DNA from 3 places in the Lentzea sp. NPDC058450 genome. Region 1 is predicted to be linked to each of the others. Evidence: riboswitches for the same ligand, from Rfam matches in the RefSeq annotation. Region 1 holds a riboswitch; each other region holds the start of a gene.

Region 1 (2,258 bases):
CAGAAGTCCTTCCCGCACTTCGGTTTCCGTGCGCCACGACAGCTCGTTGGCCATCATGATCTCACTGATCGACAGGCCGGTCTCGCGGCAGCGCGCGAGGAGCTGGTCGCCGGTCAGGAACGGGTGCGGCAACGGCGTGGTGTCCGGCTTGATGCGGTCGGTGCCCGACGCGTTCTCGTCGACGACGAAACCGCCGCCGATCGAGTAGTAGACGGCGTGCTCGACCGACTTGCCGCCGGCGAAGGCCTCGAAGCTCATCCCGTTGGGGTGCAACGGAAGTGACTTGCGGCGGTGCATGACGAGGTCGCGGTCGTGCGTGAACGCGATCTCGTGCGTGCCGCCGAGCCTCAGCCGTCCACTGGAGATGATCTCCTCGACGCGTTCCGCGGCGGCGGACGGGTCGACCTCCTCGGGGAGGTTGCCCTCCAGGCCGAGGAACACGGCCTTGGGGCTGCCGTGGCCGTGGCCCGTCGCGCCGAGCGAGCCGAACAGCTGGACGTGCACGCGATCCACAGTGGACAGCTGTGGGCCGAGCTTGTCGACGAACATCGCGGCCGCGCGCATCGGGCCGACCGTGTGCGAGCTGGACGGTCCGATGCCGACGGAGAACAGGTCGAAAACGCTGATCGCCACTGATCAGTCCTTCGTGGTGGTGGAGGTCAGTCAGTCTTGGTGAGCTCGGCGTACTTGGCCGCCGTGAGCAGGTTCTCGGCCGACTCGACGCGGACCTTGAACAGCCAGCCCTCGCCGTACGGGTCGTTGTTCACGATCGCCGGGTCCTGCACGACGGCGTCGTTGACCTCGATCACCTCGCCGGTCACGGGCGAGAACAGGTCGCTCACGGACTTGGTGGACTCGAGCTCACCGCACACGGCGTTGGTGACGACCTTGGCACCGACCTCGGGCAGCTGCACGTAGACGATGTCGCCGAGCGCGTCGGCGGCGTATTCGGTGATTCCGCAGGTCAGCGGGTCCTGGGTGCCCGGCGTCCAGTCGACCCACTCGTGTTCGACGGTGTAGAGCAGGTTCTCGGGGAACTCCACGGCGACTCCTCTGGCTGTGACGGGTCAGGACACTTCGCCCCCTCCGCCGTGCAGAGTTGCCTACCCCGAGTGGTCTTGCTGCCTGAGAGTGTGCGGGAGCTTGCCCCTTCGGCGCCCCGACTGCGTTCGTCGAGGTCTCTCCCACGCGGGTTCTGACGCTGACGCGCCGCGGCCGGTGTTCAGTTCTCGGCGCGAACGCTATGTGCGGCCCCCGCCGAGTGTCAACGCGGGAAGGTCAAGTGGAACGCGAACAACACTCAGGTCGCTCTGTCCTAACTGAACAACCGGAGGGTTACCGGATAGTGCGATCAGCACAGTGACATGACCTTGCGACTGGCCCACATTATGAGATGTCGGCCACCGAACGGAGGAGTCATCGTGCGGATCGCTGTTCCCCGCGAGATCAAGAACCACGAGTACCGCGTCGCTCTCACCCCTGCCGGTGCGCACGAGCTGACCAGCCGCGGCCACGACGTCTACGTCGAGCAGGGTGCCGGTCTCGGTTCCGCGATCACGGACGAGGAGTACCTCGCCGCGGGTGCCAAGATCCTCGCGACCGCCGACGACGTGTGGGCCGAGGGCGACCTGGTCCTCAAGGTCAAGGAGCCGATCGCCGAGGAGTACCCGCGTCTCCGCGCCGGCCAGACCCTCTTCACGTACCTGCACCTCGCCGCCGACAAGCCGCTGACCGAGGCGCTGCTGGCGTCCGGCACCACGGCCATCGCCTACGAGACCGTGCAGCTGCCGAACCGCGCGCTGCCGCTGCTCGCCCCGATGTCGGAGGTCGCGGGCCGCCTCGCCCCGCAGGTCGGCGCGTTCAGCCTGATGAAGCCCTCCGGCGGCCGCGGTGTGCTGCCCGGTGGCGTCCCCGGTGTCGCCCCGGCCCGCGTGGTCGTGATCGGCGGCGGCGTGGCGGGCGTCAACGCGGCCACCATCGCCGTCGGCATGGGCGCCGACGTGCAGATCCTCGACACCAACGTCGACCGCCTGCGCCAGATCGACGCCCAGTTCCAGGGCCGGCTGCGCACGCTCGCGTCCAACTCGTTCGCCATCGAGCAGGCCGTCCGCGAGGCCGACCTGGTCATCGGCGCCGTGCTCGTCCCCGGTGCCGCCGCGCCGAAGCTCGTGTCGAACACGCTGGTCGCCGACATGAAGCCGGGCTCGGTGCTCGTCGACATCGCCATCGACCAGGGCGGTTGCTTCGAGGACTCGCGC
Region 2 (2,258 bases), on a different contig from region 1:
GCGGCCTGGTGCGTTGCTCGTCTGCGGAGGCAGCGCCGGGACGGCGTGGCGTAGTGGAAACGGGCTGTCGGAGGCGGCAGCCCTGCAACCACTCCCCTCGAAGGGCGGCCTCCGTGCGGGAGGCCTCACCCAAGTAGTGTGGAGGTCGTGCGCGGCCTCCTTACTCCCCAACGTGTGCTGATCGCGTTCGCCTGTCTGGCGGCGCTGATCGTCTGTTGCGGGCTCGCGTACTGGCAGTGGCAGCGCTTCGAGTCCGCCAGCGGCACGTTCCAGAACCTCGGGTACGTGCTCCAGTGGCCGCTCTTCGGCCTCTTCCCCCTCTTCATGGTCTGGCGTTTCCGCAAGCTCGCCCGCGAACGCCGTGACGAGGCTCTCTCACCCGAGCCGGTTGCATCCGCTCCGAGGCCGGAAAGTACGGTTGTCGCCGTCAAACCCGCGCCTGTCGAGCACTTCGACGATGACGAAGACGCGGAGCTCGCGGCCTACAACCGCATGCTCGCGGACCTCAACGCGCGGGACGGTCGTTGAGCGAAGGCGGGCAGATGAAGGGTGCGTTGACCCGGTTCAGGGTCATGGCTTACGTGGTCGGAGTCTTCCTGCTGCTCCTGGTCGTGGCGATGGTGCTCAAGTACGCCGCGGACATGGGTGGCGCGATGAAGGTCGTCGGCCCCGTGCACGGGTTCCTCTACGCCATCTACCTGGTGATTTCCGTCGACCTGGCGCTGAAGCTGCGCTGGTCCATCAAGGGCACGGCGCTGGTGCTGCTCGCCGGCACGATCCCGTTCCTGTCGTTCTGGGCGGAGCGCAAGGTGGTCGAGAAGACGGCGCAGGGCGTGCCGCTGTGACGTTTGGCCTGCTAGCGTCTGGGGCTACCAACTGAACACGGCCGTCGATGTCGCGCGGGAGAGCTCCCTTCGATGGGAGCACCGTAGGAGCAACTCCTCCCCGGAATCTCTCAGGTACAGGTACCGCACGACGAAGGCAACTCTGGAAAGCAGGCTGCTCGGCAGCCTCGCCCACGGTGCAAGTCACGCTCGTCGTGGCGAAGCTCTCAGGCTCATGACAGAGGGGGAGGCTCGCTCAAGTGAGGAGTCTCCGATGGACCGTGTCATTCTTCTGATGCCTCAGCCGGCCGCGTCCGGCTCTTCGGCGCACCCTGGAGGAGCGTTCTGATGTCCCGCCTCACGCCTCTGAACGCCGAGCACGAGCAGCTCGGCGCGATGTTCACCGACTTCGCGGGCTGGCGGATGCCGCTGCGCTACTCGTCCGAGCTCGCGGAGCACCACGCGGTGCGCCAGACCGCGGGCCTGTTCGACCTCACGCACATGGGTGAGATCGTGCTGACCGGTCCGCAGGCGGGGCAGGCCCTCGACTACGCGCTGGTCGGGCACATCTCGGCGCTGGCCGTCGGCAAAGCCCGCTACACGATGATCACCCAGGCCGACGGCGGCGTGATCGACGACCTGATCGTGTACCGCCTCGGCGACGAGGAGTTCATGGTCGTCGCGAACGCCTCCAACGCTTCAGTGGTGGCTGAAGCGCTGGTCGAGCGCGCGGCCGGGTTCGACACCGTCGTCACCGACAAGTCGACGGACTACGCGTTGATCGCGATCCAGGGCCCGAAGTCGGTCGAGATCCTCTCCGGACTCACCGAGACGGACCTGTCCACGGTCAAGTACTACGCCTCGTACCCGTCGAAGGTCGCCGGCGTCGACGCGCTGCTGGCCCGCACCGGCTACACCGGCGAGGAGGGCTTCGAGCTGTTCGTCGCCCCCGCCGACGCGTCCGCCGTCTGGGCCGCGTTGCTGGAGGCAGGCGAGGCGCACGAGCTCAAGCCGTGCGGTCTCGGCTGCCGCGACACGCTGCGCCTCGAAGCCGGGATGCCGTTGTACGGCAACGAGCTCACCACGTCGCTGACGCCGTACCACGCCGGTCTCGGTCGCGTCGTGAAGCTCGACAAGCCGGGTGACTTCGTGGGCCGCGACGCGCTGACGAAGGTGTCGGAGTCCGATGTGGACTCGGTCCTGGTCGGACTGAAGACGCCCGAGCGCCGTGCCCCGCGGCACGGGTACGCGGTCCTGAACGGCGACGACGTCGTGGGCGAGGTGACGTCGGGCGCGCTGTCCCCGACCCTCGGCTACTCCGTCGCAATGGCCTACGTGAACCGGGCCAGTGCCGAGCCGGGCACCCCACTGCTGGTCGACGTCCGCGGCAAGAAGCAGCCGGTCGAGGTCGTCGCCCTTCCGTTCTACAAGCGC
Region 3 (2,258 bases), on a different contig from region 1:
GACCGAGGACGAGCTGACCCGCCGCCGCCGCGAGCGCGCGACCGGCTGATCGTCCCGCTGATCGTGGCCGACTGGCCGTCCTGAGTGGCCGGTCGGCAGCAGCGCCGCAACCCCCTTGCTCCCTAGCGTTTCCGGCATGACGCACACCCCTTCAGCGCAGGTCGTCAAGGTCCTGGCCGCAGCCGTGCAGCGCGCCTTCCGGCTGGAGTTCGGCTTCGTCGGCACCGAGAACCTGCTGATCTCACTGGTCGACACCGTCGGCCCTGGCCGCAAGCTCGGCACGACCTCGCTGACGGCACAGGCGATGGCCAGGGGCACCGACCACTGGGCCGGCGACGACGGAGGCGTTGTCACCGAGTCCCACCCGGACGTCACGGCGCTGTTGAGCGCCGCCCACCACCACGCCCGCGTCGACACCCTCCTGCCCGCCAGTCAGGCGCTGGAGACCTGTCTGCGAGCCGCTGTGGCGCAGGCGGGCGACGGCGTGCTGACGACGACGCACCTCGCGCTGGCGCTGCTGTCGCTCGACTCCGGGAGGGTCGCCGACCTGATGTTCCTGCACGGTGTGGACGTGGACGAGACCGCCGCGGCCGTGCGGGCCGACGCCACGCGGAAGTACGCCGAGGTCGAGGAGACGCCCGCCGTCTGGTTGCTGCGCAAGGCGGGAGCACTGGAGGGCGAGGCCGGCGGCGGGTACGTGCGCTGGCTGACCAAGTTCGTCTCGCGCGGCCAGGGCCTGGGCGGCCCGGTGCTGACCGCCGTGCGCAACGAGGCCGACCGGCTGGCCGTCGCCGGGCGCCGGGACGTGTCGTCGAGGGACCTGGTCGAGGCCGTGCTCACGCTCGACCACCAGCTGACGGTGGCAGGCCGCAGGCTCAAGCCCGAGTTCGAGTCGGGAGGTGCGGCGGCCCTGCGCGAAGCGGGCGTGGACGGCACCTCACTGCCCGCCGGAGGCGCCGTCGAACGCGCGATGGAACGCGCGAAGCTGGTCGCGGCCCGCAGCGGCGACCAGATCGTGGGCACCCGGCACCTGCTCGTGGCCGTGCGCGACGACCCCGCCGACCCGGTCGCGGCGGCCCTCGTCGGTCTTCGTGCTGAGACGTAGGTCGCGTCCCTAGCGACTACCCGGGCTGCCTGCGGGTATTCTTCTCGGGTAGTCGCTGAACTCAGGCGGGAGAGTCCGGGCCCCGAGCCCGGCGCCGAAGGAGCAAGTCCCTCCCCGGGAACCTCTCAGGCATCCAGGACCGCCAGAGCGAGACGCCTCTGGAAAGTGGACTTCCGCAAGGGAGTCCCGCCGACGGTGAAAGCCCGTTCTCGCAACGGGTGAACCTCTCAGGCGCCCCTCGGGGTACGGACAGAGCGGGGAGGGCACAGGACCAGTGTGCCCGCAGCCATCCCCCGGAGGCGTTTGATGACGCAGGACCGCATTCCGCTCGCCGCTCTCGAGCACGGCACCCCGTTCGCCGACCGCCACGTCGGTCCCCGGCCCGCCGAACTCGCGCGCATCCTCGACGTCATCGGCGTCGGATCGCTGGAGGAACTGGCACAGCACGCGGTTCCGTCGTCCATCCACGAACGCGACCTCGTGCTGGACCTGCCCGTCCCGGCCACCGAGACCGAGGCGCTCGCCGAGCTGCGCGAGCTCGCGTCCCAGAACCGGCCGATGACGCAGATGATCGGCCTCGGCTACTACGACACCGTGACGCCGGGCGTGATCCTGCGCAACGTGCTGGAGAGCCCGGCCTGGTACACGGCCTACACGCCGTACCAGCCGGAGATCTCGCAGGGCCGTCTCGAAGCGCTGCTGAACTTCCAGACCATGGTCGGCGACCTGACCGGCCTGCCGGTCGCGAACGCGTCCATGCTGGACGAGTCGACCGCCGCCGCCGAGGCGATGACCCTGGTGCGCCGCGCGGGCAAGTCCAAGTCCGCCAAGTTCGTCATCGACGCCGACACGCTGCCGCAGACGCTGGCCGTGATCGAGACGCGCGCCGAGCCGCTCGGCATCGAGATCGTCGTCGCCGACCTGTCGCAGGGCATCGAGGGCCTCGGCCTCGGCGGTGACTTCTTCGGCGTGCTGCTGTCGTACCCCGGCGCGTCCGGTGCGGTGCGCGACCAGAAGGCGTTGATCGAGGAGATCCACGCGGCCGGAGCCCAGGCCGTCGTCGTCGCCGATCTGCTGTCCCTGACGCTGCTGCGCGCGCCGGGCGAGATCGGCGCGGACGTCGTCGTCGGCACCACCCAGCGCTTCGGCGTGC

The links. Region 1 has a riboswitch for glycine ahead of gcvH (glycine cleavage system protein GcvH). Riboswitches for the same ligand answer to the same signal wherever they lie in the genome.
Region 2: another riboswitch for glycine. It lies ahead of gcvT (glycine cleavage system aminomethyltransferase GcvT); the one in region 1 lies ahead of gcvH (glycine cleavage system protein GcvH).
Region 3: another riboswitch for glycine. It lies ahead of gcvP (aminomethyl-transferring glycine dehydrogenase); the one in region 1 lies ahead of gcvH (glycine cleavage system protein GcvH).

What each region holds. Positions count from the first base shown of each region.
Region 1 covers NZ_JBHXLO010000029.1:111,613-113,870, reverse strand. The annotation lists gene ACFWNN_RS34730 (L-serine ammonia-lyase) at 1-633, opposite strand, end outside; gene gcvH (glycine cleavage system protein GcvH) at 660-1,043, opposite strand; glycine riboswitch at 1,104-1,197, opposite strand; gene ald (alanine dehydrogenase) at 1,422-2,258, shown strand, end outside.
Region 2 covers NZ_JBHXLO010000006.1:134,933-137,190, forward strand. The annotation lists gene ACFWNN_RS12235 (helix-turn-helix transcriptional regulator) at 1-54, shown strand, start outside; gene ACFWNN_RS12240 (hypothetical protein) at 148-528, shown strand; gene ACFWNN_RS12245 (DUF3817 domain-containing protein) at 543-845, shown strand; glycine riboswitch at 891-981, shown strand; glycine riboswitch at 982-1,076, shown strand; gene gcvT (glycine cleavage system aminomethyltransferase GcvT) at 1,173-2,258, shown strand, end outside.
Region 3 covers NZ_JBHXLO010000008.1:131,331-133,588, forward strand. The annotation lists gene ACFWNN_RS15345 (MerR family transcriptional regulator) at 1-49, shown strand, start outside; gene ACFWNN_RS15350 (Clp protease N-terminal domain-containing protein) at 137-1,105, shown strand; glycine riboswitch at 1,162-1,257, shown strand; gene gcvP (aminomethyl-transferring glycine dehydrogenase) at 1,412-2,258, shown strand, end outside.